3 regions of the Shewanella sp. NKUCC01_JLK genome follow, and region 1 is predicted to be linked to each of the others. Evidence: predicted binding sites of a transcription regulator. Region 1 holds the regulator's gene; each other region holds the start of a gene.

The links. Region 1 encodes NrdR, which represses ribonucleotide reductase genes. Its sites were predicted from a motif close to AAACACNANATNTNGTGTTT; they were not measured.
Region 2: nrdA (class 1a ribonucleoside-diphosphate reductase subunit alpha) is a predicted target of NrdR. The motif match lies at 4,941-4,960, and genes of this name have one in related genera.
Region 3: nrdD (anaerobic ribonucleoside-triphosphate reductase) is a predicted target of NrdR. The motif match lies at 2,341-2,360, and genes of this name have one in related genera.

The regions. Positions count from the first base shown of each region.
Region 1 covers NZ_JAHKRD010000011.1:165,672-173,664, reverse strand. Annotated here, with positions in the region: gene ribBA (bifunctional 3,4-dihydroxy-2-butanone-4-phosphate synthase/GTP cyclohydrolase II) at 1-245, opposite strand, end outside; gene KO537_RS13615 (riboflavin synthase) at 341-997, opposite strand; gene ribD (bifunctional diaminohydroxyphosphoribosylaminopyrimidine deaminase/5-amino-6-(5-phosphoribosylamino)uracil reductase RibD) at 1,048-2,226, opposite strand; gene nrdR (transcriptional regulator NrdR) at 2,346-2,795, opposite strand; gene glyA (serine hydroxymethyltransferase) at 3,000-4,253, opposite strand; gene ettA (energy-dependent translational throttle protein EttA) at 4,443-6,110, shown strand; gene KO537_RS13590 (LysR family transcriptional regulator) at 6,242-7,183, opposite strand; gene KO537_RS13585 (MBL fold metallo-hydrolase) at 7,478-7,993, shown strand, end outside.
Region 2 covers NZ_JAHKRD010000005.1:120,856-128,848, reverse strand. Annotated here, with positions in the region: gene gyrA (DNA gyrase subunit A) at 93-2,843, opposite strand; gene ubiG (bifunctional 2-polyprenyl-6-hydroxyphenol methylase/3-demethylubiquinol 3-O-methyltransferase UbiG) at 3,229-3,939, shown strand; gene KO537_RS07175 (HAD-IA family hydrolase) at 3,941-4,612, shown strand; gene nrdA (class 1a ribonucleoside-diphosphate reductase subunit alpha) at 5,115-7,403, shown strand; gene nrdB (class Ia ribonucleoside-diphosphate reductase subunit beta) at 7,478-7,993, shown strand, end outside.
Region 3 covers NZ_JAHKRD010000010.1:88,716-96,708, reverse strand. Annotated here, with positions in the region: gene KO537_RS12275 (NADP-dependent oxidoreductase) at 1-686, opposite strand, end outside; gene KO537_RS12270 (MarR family transcriptional regulator) at 833-1,321, shown strand; gene KO537_RS12265 (hypothetical protein) at 1,441-2,130, shown strand; gene nrdD (anaerobic ribonucleoside-triphosphate reductase) at 2,392-4,509, shown strand; gene nrdG (anaerobic ribonucleoside-triphosphate reductase-activating protein) at 4,614-5,075, shown strand; gene KO537_RS12250 (YibL family ribosome-associated protein) at 5,190-5,546, shown strand; gene ribA (GTP cyclohydrolase II) at 5,820-6,434, shown strand; gene KO537_RS12240 (hypothetical protein) at 6,492-7,439, shown strand; gene KO537_RS12235 (FlxA-like family protein) at 7,492-7,947, opposite strand.

The DNA of each region.
Region 1 (7,993 bases):
GAGAACTGGGCGTTATTATTCGTCACCATTAAGGGGAGATTTAACTGCTGGCAACGGGCTTTAGTCATGGTCTGGCAAATAAGCCCACGGCCATATTTCGCCATAAAGTTAATCGCTTCTGGCGTGACCATTTCGGCCGCCATGATCAAATCACCTTCGTTTTCTCTGTCTTCGTCATCCATCAAAATAACCATTTTGCCTTGACGAATATCTTCGATGATCTCTTCTATACTGTGCAGCGCCATTGTAGGACCTTATGATTTTGCTGTTATTATGAAATTCTATACCTAAATAACCTAAGCTGCCGATAAGCTTAAGTTAAATAATCTGCTCCTGTGCACTAACGCACAAAGCCGGCACGGGCTAACATTTCCATGGTGACGCCACCGCTCTTGCTGTCTTTGCCATCATAATTCATCAAGCGTTCAAGATAACGGGCGATTAAATCCACTTCGATATTCACCTTATCACCCGCTTGCAGGTCGATTAACGTGGTTTCACCTGCGGTATGCGGCACTATGGTCAAGCGGAATCGACTGCCGTCCACTTCGTTAACCGTCAGACTCACGCCATCAATGGTGATGGAACCTTTATGGGCAATATAACGCCCAAGCTCTGCGGGTGCGGCTAACCAAAATTCAATGGCTTGACCACGCACTAAGCGTTGCTCAACCGTTGCAATACCGTCAACATGGCCACTGACCATGTGGCCGCCTAAGCGTGTGGTTGGGGTGACGGCCTTTTCAAGATTCACCTTAGTGCCCACTTTGTAATTAGCAAAGCCGGTTAGACTCACGGTTTCGGCAGAGACATCAGCCACATAACCGTCGGCTAATTGCTGCACAACCGTTAAGCACACACCGTTAGTGGCAATGCTGTCGCCTAAACGCACATCGTTTAAATCCAGTTTGCCGCTCGCCACGGTAAGACGAATATCATCGCCTTTACGCTCCAGTTTGCGCAGGGTGCCAACGGCTTCAATAATCCCAGTAAACATGGTTAACTCACTTAATTAAATAAAGAAGTAATAAGGCATAAGACTCAAGGTTAAACGGTTATCTTGCTCCAATTCGATTTAAATAAAGAGGTATCAAGCTTAACGCTCAAGGTTAAACGGGTATCTGGCCCTAATTTGCGCTCATCGACCAAAGTGAGTGCAGGAATGTGTGCCATGGTTTGATAATCGGGCAATTGCAGCAAATTACGCCCATGCCCACCGAGGATTTTCATCGCTTGGTATAGCACTAACTCATCGGCCAGCCCCTCTGCTAAAAATGCGCCCGCTAAGGTTGCACCCGCTTCCACCAGCACGTGATTACAGCTTTGGCCTAAATAGCTTAATAGTTCAGGCAATGAGACGCGACCTGCAATTGCAGGTAACACGAGGCAACTCACATGGGAGGGCAATTGTGCTTGAAACTCTGTGGGATAAGCCACGGTCGAGACCAAGAGTATGGGCGACACGATAGCCAAGCAGGCGGCCGATAACGGCAAACGGGCGCGACTGTCGAGTATCACTCTTAATGGCTGCAGTAATTGCGCCTCGGTTACACTGTCTTTTAAGCTGCCAAGTTCCTGATAACGCACATTAAGTAAAGGAGCGTCTGCCAGTATGGTTTCGATCCCCGTAACTAGCGCGCAGGAACGTAAGCGTAATCGCTGCACGTCGCGGCGAGATTCTGGACCAGTTATCCATTTAGACACACCGTTAGACAGCGCAGTTTTACCATCGAGACTCGCAGCCAATTTGACTGTAACTCTGGGTAAACCCGATTCCATGCGCTTCATAAAGCCTAAATTCAAGGCATAGGCTTCATCGCGATGTAATCCCACATCCACTTCAATACCGGCATCGCGCAGCATTTGAATGCCACGACCACCTACTTGCGGATTAGGATCTTCCACCGCCACCACCACACGTTTAACGCCAATATTGATCAGCGCCAAGGCGCAGGGCGGCGTGCGGCCATAATGGCTGCAGGGCTCTAGGGTGACATAGGCGGTTGCGCCACGGGCGTGTTCACCAGCCATACGTAGTGCGTGCACTTCGGCGTGGGGCTCACCTGCTTTTTGATGATAACCTTCACCGATGATTTGGTTATCGTTAACGATAACGCAGCCCACACTAGGATTGGGTCTTGTGGTGTAAAAGCCTTTGCGCGCCAATTGAATCGCGCGGCTCATCATTTGGGTATCGAGTACGGACCAACTTATGTTCAAGCTCATGTTCAACCCTGTTGTTAAAGGTTCCGGCTTTCACCAGTCTTACAAACCTGTCTTTTAAATTTGTGCTTTCACGCCAATAGCTCGTACACGTCTGCCTTATCGGCGACAAAACTCGATGACTACTTTTGCAGCTTGGCGATGGCTTCACCAAATTCAGACACGTCTTCAAAGGCACGGTACACAGAAGCGAAACGAATGTAGGCGACTTTATCTAGGCTCATCAATTGCTCCATCATTAAGTTACCCACCATTTCTGACGGCACTTCCCGCTCGCCAGTGGCGCGCAGGGTAGACTTGATTTTGCTGAGTGCTTGCTCGATTTCATCCATAGACACGGGGCGTTTTTCAACGGCGCGCAACATGCCACCTTGGAGTTTTTCTTCATCGAAGGGTTGGCGTGAACCATCGCGCTTAATCACCCTAGGCATGACTAATTCGGCGCCTTCGAAGGTGGTAAATCTTTCATGACATTCGGTGCATTCTCGGCGACGGCGCACTTGGTGGCCTTCCGCCACTAATCGGGAATCGATGACTTTAGTATCTGTCGCGCTGCAAAATGGACAATGCATTGAGCCTCCTGCCAGTGAATGGTCGTAAAGCGTTAATAGGTTTACCTGTTAAATCTCAGTCAAACGCTATGGATTTAAGCCTAAGATTTTACCAATAAAAATGGCCGCTTAATGCGGCCATGGGATTTTATCCTATTTATGGGCTGAGGTTAACCACCTGATGCTTGTTAGGCTCAGCACCACAAAAAGGAGACTATTTACAGATTAACCGTAAACAGGGAAACGTGCACACAGTGCCAGTACTTGGCCCTTAACACGCTCAATCACTGCAGGATTACTTGCATCATCAAGGATGTCACAAATCCAGCCAGTCAGCTCTTTCGATTCCGCTTCTTTAAAGCCGCGGCGCGTAATGGCTGGCGTACCGATACGCACACCTGAGGTCACAAAGGGTGAACGTGGGTCGTTTGGCACTGAGTTTTTGTTCACAGTAATGTTAGCGCTACCTAAGGCGGCATCGGCTTCTTTACCCGTTAAGTCACGACCAATCAGATCAACTAGCATCAAGTGATTGCTGGTTCCGCCAGAGACGATTTTGTAACCGCGCTCAAGGAACACTTCAACCATAGCTTTAGCGTTGTTAACCACTTGCTGTTGGTAAACTTTAAATTCTGGCTCTAGGGCTTCTTTGAACGCCACCGCTTTACCGGCGATAACGTGCATCAATGGACCACCTTGACCACCAGGGAATACCGCTGAGTTCAACTTCTTATACAAGTCTTCATCGTCAGCAGCAGATAGGATCACGCCACCACGGGGACCCGCTAAGGTTTTGTGGGTCGTAGATGTCACAACGTGCGCGTGTGGTACTGGGTTTGGATAAACGCCCGCAGCAATAAGACCGGCAACGTGTGCCATATCGACAAATAAATAAGCACCTATTTTGTCTGCGATTTCACGCATTTTTGCCCAGTCAACGATACCTGAATAGGCAGAAAAACCGCCGATCATCATCTTAGGCTTGTGTTCTAAGGCAATACGTTCCATCTCGTCGTAGTCAATTTTGCCAGACTCGTCGATACCGTAAGGAATGATGTTGTACAGTTTGCCAGAGAAGTTAACCGGTGAACCGTGGGTCAAGTGACCACCATGAGCTAAGTTCATGCCCAGTACGGTATCGCCAGGTTTTAACAATGCCATGTAAACCGCGCTGTTTGCCTGTGAACCTGAATGAGGTTGTACGTTAGCGTAAGTTGCGCCAAACAGTTGTTTAGCACGTTCAATCGCTAAGGTTTCAACTACGTCCACATACTCACAACCACCATAGTAACGCTTGCCTGGATAGCCTTCAGCGTACTTATTGGTTAACTGTGAACCTTGCGCTTCCATCACGCGTGGACTGGTGTAGTTTTCAGAAGCAATCAGCTCAATATGCTCTTCTTGACGCAGAGTTTCATTCTGAATTGCGTTAAACAGTTCCGGATCATAATCTGCGATATTCATATCTTTTTTCAGCATTGCTTACTCCAGCTGCCAATTCTTATAGGTAGGGTTGCGCGGTATTCTACTCGGAACGCGGTCACAATCCCAGTATTTGAAACATGAAATTCCTGCAGATAGTGCTTGAACTTGGCTCATTGTCGAGTTGAGTTCGGCGCGCAATCGAGTAGAATTAGCCGCATCATTAGTCACTTAAGATAGAGAAAAATGGCTCAGTTTGTTTACAGCATGCTGCGGGTGGGTAAAATTGTTCCGCCTAAGAAGCAGATCCTTAAAGATATTTCTTTAAGCTTTTTCCCCGGCGCCAAAATTGGCGTACTCGGCCTCAACGGTTCAGGTAAGTCGACACTACTGCGCATTATGGCGGGTATTGACACCGAAATTGAAGGTGAAGCGCGCCCAATGCCGGGATTGAAAATCGGTTACCTGCCGCAGGAACCTAAACTCGATCCGAATCAAACCGTGCGTGAAGCGATTGAAGAAGCGGTAGCAGAGGCAAAAAATGCCCTGACTCGCCTCAATGCCGTTTATGCCGCCTACGCCGAGCCGGATGCCGATTTCGACGCCCTTGCAAAAGAGCAAGGCGAACTCGAAGCCATTATCCAAGCCCAAGATGCCCATAACTTAGAGTACGTCCTTGAGCGCGCCGCCAACGCCCTGCGTCTGCCAGATTGGGATGAGAAAATCGAAGTATTATCCGGTGGTGAACGTCGCCGCGTGGCGATTTGTCGCTTGCTGCTTGAAAAACCAGAAATGCTGTTACTGGACGAACCCACCAACCACTTGGATGCTGAATCTGTGGCGTGGCTTGAGCACTTCCTGCAGGAATATGCCGGTACTGTGGTCGCGATTACCCACGACAGATACTTCCTCGACAATGCTGCTGGCTGGATTTTAGAACTCGACCGCGGTGAAGGTATTCCGTGGGAAGGTAACTATTCTTCATGGCTTGAGCAGAAAGATGCCCGTCTGAAGCAAGAATCGGCCACCGAAAGCGCCCGTCAAAAAACCATTGCAAAGGAATTGGAATGGGTACGCCAAGGTGCGAAAGGCCGTCAGTCTAAGGGCAAAGCCCGTATGGCGCGCTTTGAAGAGCTGAACACTAACGATTACCAAAAACGTAACGAAACCAACGAGCTGTTTATTCCGCCCGGACCACGTTTAGGCGACAAGGTTATTGAAGTGAATAACCTGACCAAATCTTACGGTGACCGCGTTTTGATCGACAACCTGTCGTTCTCTGTGCCTAAGGGCGCGATCGTCGGCATTATCGGCGCCAACGGCGCGGGTAAATCGACGCTGTTCCGCATGTTATCCGGCGCAGAAACGCCAGACAGCGGCAGCATTGAGCTGGGTGATACTGTGCAACTGGCCTCGGTTGAGCAGTTCCGCGATTCGATGAATGATAAGAACACCATTTGGGAAGAAATCTCCGGTGGTCAAGACATCATGCGTATCAACAACATGGAAATCCCGAGCCGCGCCTATGTAGGCCGCTTCAACTTCCGTGGTGGCGATCAGCAAAAAGTCATCGGTACTTTATCTGGTGGTGAACGTAACCGAGTGCATTTAGCCAAACTGCTGCAGGCGGGCGGTAACGTCTTATTACTCGACGAACCCACCAACGATTTAGACGTTGAAACCCTGCGCGCACTGGAAGAAGCGATTCTGGAATTCCCAGGTTGCGCTATGGTGATTTCGCATGACCGTTGGTTCCTCGACCGTATCGCGACCCACATTCTGGATTATCGCGACGAAGGTCAAGTGAACTTCTACGAAGGTAACTACACAGAATACTCGGCATGGTTGAAGAACACCTATGGCGCCGATGTGGTTGAGCCACACCGCTTGAAATACAAGCGCATGATAAAGTAAATCTAGATTCTAGAATCTAGACAAGTGTAAATCTGAGGAGTTTAGCTCGAAAGGGTTAAGCTCCTTTTTTATGGCATCCAGTTACGCTATGAGTGCCGTAGACTTTGGCGCTATTTCAAACTGACACTATTTCAATTCAAGCTGGCAAAGTAGGCCACCAGCATGTCCATCATCACTCTAAGTGCAGGCTGCATGTGTTTGCGGGATTGATACACGCCATACACTCCAAGGGACTGCGGCATGAACTCAGTTAACAATGGCACTAACTGACCCGAATCTAAATAGGGTTTCGCCGCCCACAGCGGTTGCATAGCAATCCCCTCGCCTGCCAGCGTGGCATTGAGCACCACCATAGAATCATTGGCGCTAAAATTCCCATTCACAGGCACATTAAACGCCTGACCTTGGTTTAACTTAGGATCGGAGTTCAGCGCCTGAGCCTGTTTAACAACCACATCGGTTTGATAAAACCGCCACATCACATCGCCAAAATAGGAATAGGTTAAACAGTTATGCTGAGTTAAATCCTCGGGATGCAGCACGGCGGCGCGCGCGGCAAGATAACTCGGGGCAGCGCACACAACAGACTCACATTCCCCCAAGCGCCTAGCGATAAGATTAGGGTCAAGCTCATTAGTGATACGAATCGCCAAATCAATTCGCTCGGCGACCAAGTCGACGGTTTGGCTACTCACGTGAAAATTCACACTCGCCTGCGGATAACTGGCTAAATATTGCTGTACCACGGCCGCTAAAATCTGATGTGCCAAAAATTGTGAGCAGCTAATACGCAATAAGCCTCGCGGAATCGCCACAGCGGCGTGACTGACCGCAGGCACTTCGTTAGCCAGTTCGAGCAGCCGATGGCAATAGTCCAGCACTTGCTCACCCGCTGGCGTTAAGCTGAGGCTACGCGTCGAGCGATGCAATAACCTAGCACCAGACCATTCTTCCATTTCGCTCAAGTAACGGGTCACCATAGAACGCGACATATCTAAGGCATTGGCGGCGCTGATCATGCTGCCGCGCTCAACAATAGTCACAAACACCTTAGCCGCTTCGAGTCTGTCCATGATTTATCTCCACTCTCGTTCAATCAATAACTTTCAATCAATAACTTTCAATCACTCGAAGGCCACTCACATACTCGCGTATCCACATAGCTAATAGCTATATAGTTAATAACTAAGAGTGCAATAGTACACGCAGCTATTCGTCCGATTAATGCAACAAACATGGACAGATACTCGCATTTATCTATTGATTTTTGCAACCTATACTTAACTCACTTTTGCAGCAGCTGCAAATCAATGAATGCTAAATCGAACCTTTTACTCTTTCACCCTGTGACTATAAGTGAGCCCCAAATGAACACATCGACCTATGCAATACGTAACACAGTTAACGCCACATTGAAGGCCTCGTCTAAAATAAGCCTAGCCGCCACCTTGTTGCTGGCAGGACTTAGCGCGGTCAATGCAGCGCCATTGCAAGTGAGCCATTTTAATCCGGGCGAAAACAGCATCTTTGCCGTGTCATCGAGCTTTATCAGCGGCAAACACGAAATGATGCTCGTCGATGCGCAATTTCAAAATAACGATGCCCAAACATTGGTCGACACCATCAAAGCCAGCGGTAAAAAGCTGACTCAGGTGTATATCAGCCATAGCGATCCTGATTTCTATTTCGGCTTAGCCGTGATTAAAAAGAATTTCCCCGATGCACAAATCGTCGCGACTCAAACCACTGTCGATGCGATTAAAGCCTCAATGGAAGGCAAACTCGCCTACTGGGGGCCGATTTTAAAAGATAATGCGCCAAGCGAATTAGTGTTACCTAAGGCGATTCACAGTGACACTTTTACCATCGACGGTGAGCAAGTG
Region 2 (7,993 bases), on a different contig from region 1:
TACGAAACCATTCTATAACGAACAATGCTATCAACATCAATGCCATTAAAAAAACGAGCGTCCAATTGGACGCTCGTTAATATGACACTTAATTACTCTTCGTCTTGCTCATCATCAGCAAGCTCGTCTTCATCTTCGTCCAACTCTTCTTCGTCATCCAGCGCTTCTTCAAGCGCCTCGTCGGCTAATTCGCCTTCGACAATGACAGGAACAATCGGTAAACCGTTTTCATCCAGCTCGACTTCATCTTCTTCAGTTTGGATTTCGTCGATACGTTGTAGGCCGACCACTTTCTCGTCGCCCGCAGTACGGATAATCGTTACACCTTGAGTGTTACGGCCAATGATAGACACGCCGCTCGCAGGTGTACGCACTAAGGTACCTTTATCACTGATGAGCATCAGTTCGTCGTTAAGACCGACTTGAACAGCCCCAACAACAGCGCCGTTACGTTCGCTCACCTTGATTGAAACTACACCTTTAGTCGCACGGCTCTTCGCAGGATATTCAGACAGTTGCGTCCGTTTACCGTAACCGTTTTCAGTCACAGTCAGAATCGCGCCATCGCCTTTGGGTACGATAAGCGACACGACTTTCTGACCTTCTTCTAAACGAATACCACGAACGCCTGTTGCAGTACGGCCCATAGGACGTAAGGACAAGACTTCTTCGCCGGTTTCAGGATCGGTTTTCACTTCGCCTGTTTCAGAATCACGTACTTTCTCACCAAAGCGAACCACTTTACCTTCGTTCGAGAACAGCATGATTTCGTCATCACCGTTAGTGATATCGACACCGATCAGTTGGTCACCGTCTTTGAGGTTAACGGCGATAATGCCGTTTGCACGTGGGTTGCTATAAGCAGTTAGTGCGGTTTTCTTCACAGTACCGTGTGAGGTGGCCATGATGATGTACTTGTCAGCAGCGTATTCACGTACTGGCAGAATCGCAGTAATGCGCTCGCCATCGGATAACGGCAACAAGTTAACAATTGGACGACCACGGGCCGTACGGCTCGCTAATGGCAGTTGATACACTTTGAGCCAGTACATCTTACCAAAATCAGAGAAGCACAAAATGGTATCATGGGTATTGGCAACTAACAGCTTCTCGACGAAATCTTCGTCTTTCACTTTCGTCGCGGCTTTACCTTTACCGCCACGGCGCTGGGCTTGGTAATCGGTCAATGGTTGATACTTGGCATAACCTAAGTGCGACAGTGTTACCACAACGTCTTCTTCGTTGATCAAGTCTTCAAGACTCATATCGACTTCGTTGGCATTGATCACTGTACGGCGCGCATCACCATATTCTTCAAGGATTTGAACTAATTCTTCCTTGATCACTTCCATCAAACGCTCAGGACTGCGCAAAATAAACAGCAGACCCGCGATAAATTCGAGCAGTTCTTCGTATTCGGCGATGATCTTATCGTGCTCAAGACCGGTCAAACGGTGTAAACGCAGTTCCAGAATGGCCTGAGCTTGTTGCTCAGTCAGGAAGTATTGACCGTCACGAATACCGTATTGTGGCTCTAACCACTCTGGACGCGCGGCGTCATCGCCCGCTTTTTCCAGCATGCCTTGAACGTGGCCTAATTCCCAACCTTGCTCAACCAATTTCACTTTGGCATCCGCAGGCGTTGGTGAGGCTTTGATCAGTGCAATAATCGGGTCAATGTTAGCCAGTGCAACCGCCAGCGCTTCCAAAATATGGGCACGCTCACGGGCTTTACGCAGTTCGAATACGGTACGACGCGTCACCACTTCACGGCGATGCAGAATAAAACATTCGAGCATTTCTTTAAGGTTAAACAGTTTAGGTTGACCATTGGTCAGGGCCACCATGTTAATCCCGAAAGAGCACTGCATTTGCGTTTGAGCATAAAGGTTATTGAGTACAACCTCGCCCACTTCACCGCGCTTAATTTCGATAACAATACGCATACCGTCTTTATCAGACTCGTCGCGTAGACCGCTAATCCCTTCAAGCTTTTTATCTTTAACCAGCTCGGCAATCTTCTCGATTAAACGGGCTTTGTTCACTTGATACGGGATTTCAGTGACGATAATGCGCTCACGGCCATTATCTTCGGTTTCCACATCTGCCAGAGCACGCATGATCGCGCGACCACGGCCAGTTTTATAGGCATCGATAATGCCTTTACGGCCATTGATAATCGCTGCAGTGGGGAAATCCGGACCTGGAATGTATTCCATCAACTGTTCAATCGACAGTGAAGGTTCTTCAATCAATGCCAAACAGCCTTTCACGACTTCCGTTAGGTTGTGTGGTGGAATGTTGGTTGCCATACCCACGGCAATACCCGATGAACCGTTAATTAACAGGTTAGGTACGCGTGTAGGTAATACAGCTGGGATCTGTTCTGTGCCGTCGTAGTTAGGGACGAAATCCACTGTCTCTTTTTCAAGATCAGCCAGTAATTGGTGCGCTAACTTATCCATACGGATTTCGGTATAACGCATTGCCGCCGCTGAGTCACCGTCGACCGAACCGAAGTTACCTTGGCCGTCTACTAAGGTGTAACGCAGTGAGAATGGCTGGGCCATACGGACGATAGTGTCATAAACAGCAGAGTCACCATGAGGGTGATATTTACCGATGACGTCACCAACCACACGGGCAGATTTTTTGTAAGGCTTGTTCCAATCGTTCTTCAATTCACTCATGGCAAACAGAACGCGGCGATGAACCGGCTTTAAGCCGTCGCGCACGTCTGGTAATGCACGTCCCACGATAACGCTCATGGCGTAATCAAGGTACGAATTCTTTAGTTCGTCTTCGATATTAATTGGCGAAATAGATGATGCCAGATCAGTCATAAACTGCTCGTTCCCCTGAAAAATAGCTGACAACGTATAATCCGTATCATTGCCTAGCCCAAAAACGTGATTTGGCATTCTAACACAGTTATTTAATGTCGCCAGACCTATCATTATCGAATTGAGAGTCTGGTGGCTTAATAGATGAAAACACTGTCAATTTGGTCGTTTGTGCGATAAACAAGCGTTGAAATTCACGGCTTACGATGAGGAAAAATCGTCAAAGGGATAAAGTAAAAGGTCGATACGGAGCACAACAATTAACATAAAAGCAGATAACTGCTGAAAATTCACTCAACCACAAGGGCTTAGCTCAGTCGAGCACTTTGTTTATCAAACATAGTCGTTATAATAGCCGCACAATACAGCTTCTTCAGGTAATAGCATGCATCAGAATACCAATGTAGACCCACAGGAAATCGCAAAGTTTGAACGTATGGCCGAAACTTGGTGGGATCTCAACGGCGAATTTAAGCCGCTGCATCTATTAAACCCGCTGCGCTTAAACTATATCGATCAAACCGCTGGCGGTATTTTCGGCAAGAAAGTGCTCGATGTCGGCTGTGGTGGCGGCATTTTGTCTGAAAGCATGGCCCGCATCGGCGCCGAGGTTGATGGCTTAGATATGGGTGATGAGCCCTTAGAAGTCGCCCGCCTACATGCCCTCGAAACGGGCGTGAGCATTAATTATGTAAAAAATACTGCCGAGGCCCACAGCCAAGATCATCAAGCCTATTACGATGTGGTGACCTGCATGGAAATGCTCGAACATGTACCCGATCCACAATCTGTGATTAAAGCATGCTGTGACATGGTCAAACCCGGTGGTCATGTGTTTTTCTCCACCATCAACCGCAACATTAAATCCTACGTGCACACCATTTTAGGTGCGGAATATTTGCTAAAAATGCTGCCAGTTGGCACCCACGAGCATAAAAAATTCATTAAGCCTTCGGAGCTGATTGAGCTAGTAGATAATACCGATCTTATCTGTACCGATGCCTTAGGGGTAAGCTACAACCCATTGACGGGCATTTTTAAGTACACGCCTAAGGTTGATGTGAATTACATGATAGCGACGCGTAAGGTTGATTAATATGAGTCTGGCACAGATCAAAGGCGTACTGTTCGATCTCGATGGCACCTTAGCCGATACCGCGCCGGATCTGGTGCAAGCCCTCAATTTAAGTCTTCAAGACGTCGGCATCGCCGCGCAGCCGTTAGCGGCCATGCGCTACGCCGCATCCCACGGCAGTTTTGCCTTAGTCGATGCCGCGATCCCTGATGCGGCAGAAGATCTTCGGTCTCAAGTTCAGCAAGGGCTACTCGCCCACTATCAGCGTATAAATGGCGATCACTGTGCGCTATTCACAGGCATAGCGGCATTACTCGACTGGCTCGAGTTAACTCAGCTGCCGTTTGGGGTAATCACCAACAAGCCTGCGCGCTTTACCCGTCCCTTATTGCGAAAACTGAATTTACACTTGCGTATGCCCGTTATCATTAGTGGCGATTCTACAAAACACCCAAAACCCCACACTGCACCTATGCTGTTAGGCGCACAACAGCTGAACTGTGCTCCAGAACACATTTTGTATCTTGGGGATGCCGAGCGAGATTTGCTCGCGGCCAAGGCTGCTGGCATGTTAGGCGGCGTGGCCCTATGGGGTTATCTGGGCGTGAACGACAAGCCGTTGCAATGGCCAGCGCACGCGCATTTTGCGAGCCCAACTGAGCTACATCAAGCACTAATCGAAGCATTGGCTTAACAACATCAACCAAAAACAGCGCCTACAATGCTCAAGACTAAGGCATCCAATACGTAACTTCACTGACGGACATCAGTGTGTCAGCATACTATTTATGACCCACGGAAAAAGTCAGGCGGATAAAAGATCGGCACTCGTGAGCGATCGCGATCTAAAGAAAAGATCGCCTAAAAATCCCCCATGAGTGTGACACGCTAACCTGAAATTGAGCTTCAAGGTTAGTCGTTACTAACGCAAAATTTTATCCTCACGTTATCCACAAGATGTCCCCTGAATTCAGACTTGCAAATAGGGGCAAACCTCACTATCTTGTATCCCATATAATTTAAAACACCATATCTTGTGTATAGGTAACAATCAGACACACTAGAAGCTCGCCGCTTAATTGACTCGTTTTTAACCAGTCAGCTGTATTTAAGGGACGATTATTGATTGTTTTACAAGGATACGTACGGTGATTTTGCTCACCTAAATACATATAAGAACCAAGGCCTATCTCCAAATGAATAGCACTATGACAGTCACAAAACGCTGTGGCGATCGTGAGAATATCGATCTCGAAAAAATACACCGCGTAATTACTTGGGCAGCCAAGGGATTAAAAAACGTTTCTGTTTCTGAAGTTGAACTTCGCTCGCACCTACAGTTTTTCGATGGCATCCCAACCGAAGCTATCCATGAAACCATTATCAAGGCTGCGGCGGATTTAATTTCTCCAGAATCACCGGACTATCAGTTCCTCGCTGCCCGTTTAGCGGTGTTTCATTTGCGTAAGAAGGCCTTCGGTCAGTTTGAGCCGCCCGCATTGTATGCTCACGTGACTAAATTGGTTGAGCTGGGTAAATACGACCAACACATTTTAAGAGATTACACCCGCGAAGAGCTGGATGTGATGGATACCTATATCGACCATTGGCGCGATATGGATTTTTCCTACGCTGCGGTAAAACAGCTTGAAGGCAAATATTTAGTTCAAAACCGTGTGACCCACGAAATCTATGAGAGCGCGCAGTTCCTTTACATTTTGGTTGCGGCTTGCTTGTTTGCCCGTTATCCAAAAGAGACGCGCCTGAAATACGTTAAAGATTTCTATGACGCGGTATCAACTTTTAAACTGTCGCTGCCAACGCCAATTATGGCCGGTGTGCGCACCCCAACGCGTCAGTTTAGCTCTTGCGTACTGATCGAATGTGGTGACAGCTTAGATTCTATCAACGCGACCGCTTCGTCTATCGTGAAATACGTCAGCCAACGTGCGGGTATCGGTATTAACGCCGGTCGTATTCGCGCCTTAGGTAGCCCAATCCGTGGTGGTGAAGCCTTCCACACAGGTTGTTTACCTTTCTATAAGTATTTCCAAACCGCAGTGAAGTCGTGCTCTCAAGGCGGCGTGCGTGGCGGTGCTGCGACCCTGTTCTACCCTATTTGGCACTTAGAAGTCGAATCTCTGCTGGTATTGAAAAATAACCGCGGCGTCGAAGACAACCGTATCCGTCATCTAGACTACGGTGTGCAGTTGAACAAAGTGATGTATCAACGTCTGATCAAAGGCGAGAACATCAGTTTATTTAGCCCATCTGACGTACCTGGCTTGTACGATGCTTTCTTTGAAGATCAAAACGAGTTTGAGCGTTTATATCTGCAATATGAGCAAGACAGCAGCATTCGTAAGAAAACGATAAAAGCCGTTGAGCTGTTTTCACTGATGATGCAAGAGCGTGCTTCAACAGGCCGTATCTACATTCAGAACGTGGATCACTGCAACACTCACAGCCCGTTCGATTCAAAAGTCGCGCCGATCAGACAGTCTAACCTGTGTCTTGAAATCGCCCTGCCGACTAAACCATTGAACAACATCGATGATCCTGAAGGTGAAATCGCGCTTTGTACGCTGTCAGCACTTAACTTAGGTTCTATCAAAGAGTTATCTGATATTGAGCCATTAGCCGACCTCGCCGTACGCGCACTGGATAATCTATTGGATTATCAAGATTACCCTATCAAGGCCGCGCAAATCGCCTCGATGAATCGCCGTACTTTAGGTATAGGCGTGATCAACTTCGCTAACTATTTAGCGAAAAATGGCATGAAGTATTCTGATGGTAGCGCGAACGCTTTAACCCACAGAACCTTCGAAGCGATTCAGTACTATTTACTGAAAGCCTCAATGAACTTAGCCAAAGAGCAAGGTGCGTGTCCGTTATTCCACGAGACCACTTACTCTCAAGGTATTTTGCCAATCGATACCTACAAACGTGACCTAGATAAAATTTGTGCTGAACCATTGCACTTAGACTGGGAATCACTGCGTAGCGATATCAAGCAATATGGCCTGCGTAACTCAACGCTGTCGGCATTAATGCCATCAGAAACCTCGTCGCAAATTTCCAATGCGACCAATGGTATCGAGCCACCACGTGGTCTTATCAGCGTGAAATCGAGCAAAGACGGTCAGCTAAAACAAGTGGTACCTGATTTCGATACACTGAAAGATAGCTATGAATTGCTGTGGAAAATGCCAAGCAACGACGGTTACTTACAGCTAGTGGGTATTATGCAGAAATTCGTTGACCAAGCGATTTCGGCTAACACTAACTACGATCCTTCACGTTTTGAAGGCCGTAAAGTACCCATGCAAACCCTGCTGAAAGATTTGCTCAATGCTTACAAGTTAGGTGTTAAAACGCTTTACTACCATAACACTCGCGATGGTGCGTCGGATTCACACGATGACATCACCAATTTAGAGAAAGAAGATGACGGTTGCGCCGGCGGCGCATGTAAAATCTAGTCTTTAACTTTAACGTTAACGGTTTTATAGGGATCCCTATTTAGTGGATCCCTATCCATTGGAAAAATAGCACCATGGCCTACTCTACCTTCTGTCAAACACCTAACGATGCCACCCGTGAACCTATGTTTTTAGGTCAATCGGTCAACGTGGCTCGTTACGATCAACAAAAATATGAAGTGTTCGAAAAACTGATAGAAAAGCAGTTATCTTTCTTTTGGCGCCCGGAAGAAGTAGACGTCAGTCGCGATAAGATTGACTACGGTGCATTGCCTGATCATGAAAAACACATCTTTATTTCGAATCTGAAATACCAAACCCTACTCGACTCGATTCAAGGCCGCTCGCCCAATGTGGCCTTTTTGCCGCTGGTGTCACTGCCTGAATTAGAAACCTGGATTGAGACTTGGTCTTTCTCTGAGACGATTCACTCGCGCTCATACACCCACATCATTCGCAATATCGTTAACGATCCTTCAGTGATCTTCGACGATATCGTCGTGAACAAAGAAATCTTAAGCCGTGCGACCGATATCGCCGCTTATTACGATCATTTGATCCAACTGACTCAGATATTCCATTTACTCGGT
Region 3 (7,993 bases), on a different contig from region 1:
TGCTCGCCACCGACGTTCTCAAAATACACGTCAATTCTTTCTGGGGCGGCTTTTGTCAACGCTTGGGTGAGATTGCCACAAGTCTTGTAATTGATGACCGCATCAACACCATAACTTTTTAATAATTCAGCTTTTTCATCTGAACCGACAGAGGCTATTACACGAGCACCTATTAGTTTACCAATTTGGCAGGCTACGCTACCTACTGCGCCAGAGGCTGCGGAAACGAACAGTGTCTCACCCGCTTTTAAATCTGTAATGCGAGTCAGTCCTGTCCAAGCTGTCATGCCTGGCATTCCGAGTACGCCGAGGAAATGTGAATTATCAAGCGTAGTTAGTGGTAAAGCTGTCAGTCCTGCGGTATCTGTGACTGCGTGTTCACGCCAACCTAGCATGCTGCTGACTTTAGTACCAACCGGGAACTCGGTGTTTTTTGACGCGATAACTTCACCAATCGCACCGCCTTCTAAGACTTGATTTAAGGCGAAGGGCGGAACATAACTCTTGCGATCAACCATGCGCCCGCGCATGTAAGGGTCAACCGACATCCATAGATTTTTAATCAGCACTTGTCCATCAGCGAGCGGTGCTAACGCTTTATTTACTAAAGTAAAGTTCTGTGCTGTAGGCATGCCTTCTGGGCGACTAGCTAGATGGATTTCACGGGTTTCAGTCATACTCTTCATAAAAACTCACCTTTTGTTTGTGCGCAAACTAATGATGTTAACTCTACGTGGCTTTAAGATCGAATGCAAATAGTTTGCGCGCAAACTAGATGAGGTGGGACAGATCGGATAAGATAGCGTTATGTTTAAATGACAGGCGCTTAAACGTGCAGAATTGCTTACCTCAACCTGAGCTAGACGCTACAAAACAGACTCATAGCCAAGCTTCTAGCGATCCACTCTGTTTATCCGATAATGTTTGTTTCGCGTTATATTCTGCGAGCAATGCATTAGTGCGTGCTTATCGGCCTCTACTCGAGGCATACGAGTTAACTTTCCCTCAATATTTAGTGATGCAAACCCTGTGGCGTCAAAACGGCTGCAGCCAAACCCAGCTATCAATGGCGACTAAACTCGATATGGGAACCCTAACGCCAATCGTCAAGCGGTTAGAGTTGAAGGGGTTGATTACGCGATTAGCCTGCGTTGAAGATGAGCGGAAAAAGCTGATCACTCTGACAAGTCAAGGAGAGGGTATCAGGCACGAAGCTCTTGCCTTGAAGCAAACCTTACTAGATAAAGTGCAGATGGACGCTGAGGCACTCGATTTACTAAGGCGGCAATGTCTTGCCTTGATCGAAGACATACAGTCCTAGATATAAGTTAGTTTATGCATAGTGATGCTATTAACTCAGGGGTTGCACTGATTAATACTTGATTGGCTTAGTTTTTGCTTTAAAACCGTCATTGAGTCTTAGACGCCGAATTTTTGACGATGAATTCTATTTTAAATGCCTTTAATCTTAATCGCAGCAGTGCCAGTATCGCCGATGCTTATGGTGCCAATAGCCAAAAGACGAGCACGGCTAAAACCGATACTACGACAGAAACAAATAAAACGCAGACGGATGCTACCAAACCCGATAAAGGTAAAACCGATGAGATAGCGCTGTCGCCACGGGCGCAACGCGCACAGAAAATTCAATCGATGGCGAAGGATTTTTTTGCCGATGGTCAATTTGGCGTCGCCGATATTCCCGCATTGGTGTCGCGCTTACAAAAAGATGGCATTTTATCGGATGTGCAACTCGAGCGTTTATCGAAAAACGGTATTACAGTGCCGAGCACAACAACGCCGACTAAACAATCGTTGCAAGATTTTTTAGATGATGAAATCAAGTCATTAGCTAAAAAATCACCTAATAATCCTCTTATCAATACCTTAGTAGATGCTAAGAACGTCTTAACCAATATGGATGATGCTCAGTCGCCGGTGTTAGCCCAGAAGGCCACGAAAGTCCTTAGCCAATTGACGGATTATTTGAATTCTGAACCTCCGCTTACGGATGCTCAAAAGCAGCAGTGGCAGGGGCTAAAATCTATGATGCAACTCGCTTCATCTATGGGGTCACATCAATCTGCATCGGGCCAACTCAGTAGTTATCTTGCGCTTGCTAAACGTTAATTCACATCCATAGTGCGTGATAAACACAAATTGTCACGCATTTAACTAGCTGGGTTTAATCAGCAGGTCAAGGCGCAATTTTCAGATAATTGGGCCTAGCTGCAGTTCTTGTTTGTTCTTTTATTTCATCCTAAAAACTATGATCTGGATCATGGACTCCTTACCGTCATTGTAGCCTAATGCTCTACATATTGTGTTTTATGCTTTCAAAATCACTAGATGTAGTGTTAATTTTTAGGCGAGATGGAGAGGAACTGAACAATGCCAGTCGTAATTAAGCGTGATGGTTGCCGCACACCTTTTGATGAAACAAGGATAAGGGATGCAGTGAATGCCGCTGCAAACTCAGTTGGAATAGAGGATGGCGACTATGCAGCGACAGTGGCAGCGTGTATCAGTCAGAGCGTCGCGCCATTAGCTGAAGTCGATATCCACCATCTACAAGATGCGGTTGAGAATTTACTGATGGAAGGGCCGTACAAGTCCCTGGCGCGGGTGTATATCGAATACCGCCACGACAGAGATGTGTGCCGTGAAGCGACCAGTAAACTCAACCTCGAAATCCGTGGTTTAGTTGAGCAAAGCAATGCGGCTTTGCTCAATGAAAATGCTAATAAAGATTCAAAAGTCATTCCTACTCAGCGGGATTTACTCGCGGGCATAGTCGCCAAACATTACGCCAAGAGTCATATTTTGCCAAAGGATGTGGTCGCTGCCCATGAAGCGGGCGAGATCCATTACCACGACCTAGATTACTCTCCGTTTTTCCCGATGTTTAACTGCATGTTGATTGATTTAGCTGGCATGTTGACCCACGGCTTTAAAATGGGTAATGCCGAAATTGAAACCCCTAAGTCTATTTCAACAGCGACAGCGGTGACCGCGCAGATTATTGCCCAAGTGGCGAGTCATATCTATGGCGGAACTACTATCAACCGTATCGATGAAGTGTTAGCGCCATTTGTCGCTAAGAGCTACGACAAGCATTACCAAATTGCCCTGAATTGGAAGATTACCGACGCCAAAGCCTTTGCCACGGCGCAAACTGAAAAAGAATGTCACGATGCATTCCAGTCTTTGGAATATGAGGTCAATACCTTACACACTGCCAATGGCCAAACACCGTTCGTGACCTTTGGGTTTGGTTTAGGTACGTCGTGGGAATCACGCTTAATTCAGCAATCTATGCTCAAAGTGCGGATGGCGGGATTGGGTAAAAATCGCAAGACTGCAGTATTCCCTAAGCTAGTGTTTGCGATTCGCGATGGTATTAATCATAAAGCGGGCGATTGCAATTACGATGTAAAACAGATGGCGCTCAAATGCGCAACAATGCGCATGTATCCCGACATCCTCAACTACGAGCAAGTCGAGAAAGTTACCGGTTCATTTAAAACCCCAATGGGCTGCCGTAGCTTTTTAGGCACCTATGAAGAAAATGGCGAGCTTGTGCATGAAGGGCGCAATAATTTGGGAGTGGTCAGTTTAAACCTGCCGCGGATTGCCTTAGAAGCCAATGGCGATGAGACTGAGTTTTATCGTATTTTAGATGACAGATTAGTATTAGCCCGTAAAGCGCTGGATACCCGTATTGAGCGACTGAATGGTGTTAAAGCCCGTGTGGCACCTATCCTTTATATGGAAGGCGCCTGTGGTGTACGCTTGCGCGCTGATGATGATGTGGCGCAAATCTTTAAAAATGGCCGCGCTTCGATTTCACTCGGTTACATTGGCCTGCATGAAACCATGAATGCACTCTATGGCACCCAAACCCATGTATTTGACGATGCACAATTGAGGGAAAAAGCCGTCGCTATTGTAGCCTATCTTAAAGCGGCCACGGATGCATGGAAGGCCGAAACAGGTTATGGCTTTAGTCTGTATAGCACGCCAAGTGAGAGTCTCTGCAGCCGTTTTTGTAAACTGGATGCGAAGCAATTTGGGCTAGTCACAGGGGTGACGGACAAGGGCTATTACACTAATAGTTTCCACCTCGATGTGGAAAAAAGTGTTAACCCTTACGATAAAATTGATTTTGAACAGCCATATCCCGCTATCGCGAACGGCGGCTTTATTTGTTATGGCGAATATCCCAATATGCAGCATAACCTCGAAGCGCTGGAAAACGTCTGGGATTATAGCTACAGCCGCGTGCCTTACTATGGCACTAACACGCCAATTGATGAATGCTACGACTGTGGTTTTACCGGTGAATTTAGTTGTACCAGTAAAGGGTTCACTTGCCCTAAGTGTGGCAATCATGAGCCTAGTCGGGTTTCTGTGACGCGCCGTGTGTGCGGTTACTTAGGCAGTCCTGATGCGCGGCCCTTTAATTATGGCAAGCAAGAAGAAGTAAAACGCAGGATCAAACACTTGTAACACTATTACCTTATTCTGCCTGTTAGACTTATTCCGTGGCATCAAATAGTGCCACGGGATGAGTGTCAGTGTTAAAAGATGAAATGCACTATGAGTGACCATCAATGAATTACCATCAATATTTCCCTATCGATGTGGTCAATGGCCCAGGTACCCGTGCGACCTTGTTTGTCTCTGGCTGTGAGCACCAGTGCCGCGGTTGTTACAACCAAAGCACGTGGGATCCCCGTTCTGGGCATGTGTTTGATAGGACGATGGAAGATAGGATTATTGCCGATCTCAATGATCAGCGGATTGTGCGCCGTGGTTTATCGCTTTCGGGCGGAGATCCTTTATTGCCTGTCAATCTCAGTGCCATTTTGACGCTCGTCAAACGAGTCAAGGCTGAGTGTAAGGGGAAGGATATTTGGCTGTGGACAGGTTATGTGCTCGATGAGTTGAGTGATGAACAGCGCGTCGTGTTGGCTTATATTGATGTGCTGGTGGACGGAAAATTTGAACAAAGTCTTGCCGATCCGAGTCTTGTCTTTCGCGGTAGCAGCAATCAGATCATTCGTTTGTTATAAAAGCGGTAACGAGGATCTGTAACTTGCTGCTATAATCTCAGGCCTTGACACAGACGCTAGCATAATCAGGCTAAGATTTTACTGTGGCTAACTTAGGTAATTTAAGGTAACAGAATGAATTTAAAGCAAGAACTGCAGCAGCTTAACGATAAATTAGATAAATTTCGTCGTAAACTTGCTGCGGCTGAACAAAGAGGCGATGACGTCATTATTGCCCAGTTCAAACGCGAAATCGCTGCGGTCACTAAGCAAATCGGCAGTGTGAAAGGGCAACAAACCCGCTTATTGAATAAGCAAGGGTCAGATATTAAAGGTTTGCCTTTCCATCGTGCTTTGACAAAAGCGGAACAAGCAGACATGGGCAAACTGAAAAAGTCTGTCAAAGGGCTTGTGGTAATCCACCCTATGACGGCTATCGGCCGTGAAATGGGGCTAACGGAAGTTACTGGATACGCTCCCGCAAAATTTTAATGTGGGATAGGATGTCACTGGCACGGGATCGAGTGTCGATCACGTGTTTGTGCTCCTTGTATTTAATGCACTGCTTCGTTTTAATCCATTCCTTCGTGCTGCCCATCGAAAAGACATTCATGTTTGGTTTAGTTGATTAAAACACTAAAGTATTTCTGGATTGTTCGAAAACACTTTAGAATGGTGCGCTTAGTTGGCTAAGTGCCTAATCCTCGTTTTGTTTCTAGGGATCTTATTCGTCTCATGGAATGAGAGTTGTCGTTAAGGTTAAGTATGTCGATAAAATATGTCGCGACGTCAAAGTTACCCACTCCTTGGGGCGTGTTTGCCATGCATGGTTTTGAAGATACCGAATCAGGTAAAGAGCATGTTGCGCTCACATTCGGTACGCTCAGTGCGGATGAACCTGTGTTGGGCCGTATTCATTCCGAGTGTTTAACCGGCGATGCTTTATTTAGCTTGCGTTGTGACTGTGGTTTTCAGTTACAAGCAGCCATGCAAAATATTGCGGAAACGGGCAGTGGCTTTATCCTCTATTTACGCCAAGAAGGCCGTGGCATTGGTTTGCTGAATAAAATTCGCGCCTATGAGCTGCAAGATAAAGGCGCTAACACGGTTGAAGCCAACGAGCAACTCGGTTTCGAAGCGGATATGCGTAAATACGACATGATCAAGCCTATGCTGGAACAGATAGGGGTGAAGCATGTGCGTTTGATGACCAATAATCCGCGTAAAGTGAAAGCGATGAAGGAGTTTGGCATCGAAGTGGTTGAGCGCGTACCACTGCAAGTTGGTAAAAATCGTTATAACGAAGCGTACTTAAAAACTAAATCCACTGAGCTTGGACACATGATGTCTGAATATCATTTTATGGATGAAAATAAGTAGTTTTGTCATAATGATGAGTCGACCGATTGAGTTAAAAATGAGGAAGGTTTAAGTCAATTGAGCCATTGTTTCAGTCGGTTGCTATTAAGCTTGTCGCTAATGTGCTTGGTATTACTGAGCGTTATTCCTACCACCTTTGCCGATAGTATTTCCGCTACAAATACATTCATATCTGCATCTCAAGCGGATGATCCCGGCTTTTCTATCAATCATGCATCTAATAGTAATGCTAATGGTAGTAATCCGATAGAAACTAGCGCTAATCCAAATTCTGTTTACGCCTTTGGTAGTTATCTTGGCACTGGCGTTTACCGCGCTGCAAACCAAAATGCGACCGTCGTTAGTATTCCGTTAACTTTTGATTTGAAGAAAGATAGCGGTAGCCAAACTTGGTTACGTTTACCTATCTCCTTTGGCTTTTTTGATTATTTAGCCAAAGATATCACTGAAGGCGAGTTACCGTCGTCGATAGGTACTATGACAGTTACCCCAGGTTTTGAGCATCATTGGCAGGCGAGCGAAAATACTCGAATGGAAGGGTATTTAGATATCGGTTTTGGCACTAACTTCGATAAAAACGATAACGTTGCTATTATCGCCTCAGGGATCAGTAGCTTGTATGACTTTACCTTAGCAGGGCAGGATGCTGTGTGGGTATCGAGATTACGCTTTGCAGGGTACAGCGAGCACTATGGTAAGTTTTCGGATCAATTTGCAGTACTACAAACAGGTGTTGATTTAGGGTTAGCACCACGCTGGCAATGGTGGGATCTGCAGGTGCAACCAAGGATCTTTGCTGTAGGCTATTGGTATTTCAATGAACTTAGATTTATTAGCGAGATAGAGCAAGATACCATAGTTTCAGGCAGTTATGAGGCCGGTTTTTCCCTCGCGTTTTCTAAGCCGTTAGGCGGTGAATTATTGAGTGTTGATCGCATCGGATTTAGTTATCGTCGTGGCGATGGGCTCAATGTTTGGCGTTTAATGTTTAGCTTTCCTATCTAGGTTATCATCCATTACGGGCTGTATTACAAAGACTATTGGTAAGTTATCTTGTCTAAGCTGACTTTTGCGCGTCGCGCATCTTCTTATCAGTCAAGGTTGCTATTTGACTACTTAGCTGCATTATCTGTTCTTGGATTAACTTACGTTGTTGCTCCGCAACCTCAGAGTCATCTCCTTTAAGTTTGGCCAGCATTTTTTGTAGTGCTTTGATCTGCTCTTTTATTTTCTGGATCTGTTGGTCGATTAACGTCATGGGCTCTTCTGACGCATCATTTTCTATTCCATCTTTTTTGGCTGCAGCATTGTCTCTTAAAGGGGCACCTACATCTGCGGACAATGCGGCGCGGCCGGCTGAAGAAATGGAGACTGTGTCTTGAGTATCCTGCGTATCTGCAGTCGATTCATTAGTCGCCGTTTTTGTTGTGGCAGGAGTTGCTGCGATATATGCGCCTGATACCGGAGTGAAAGCTGAGCCGATTGTGGCACTGTTTATTCCATTAATGCTCATTCCATACTCCATTAGATACAAACTGTGTTGATACTCAAATCGCTAT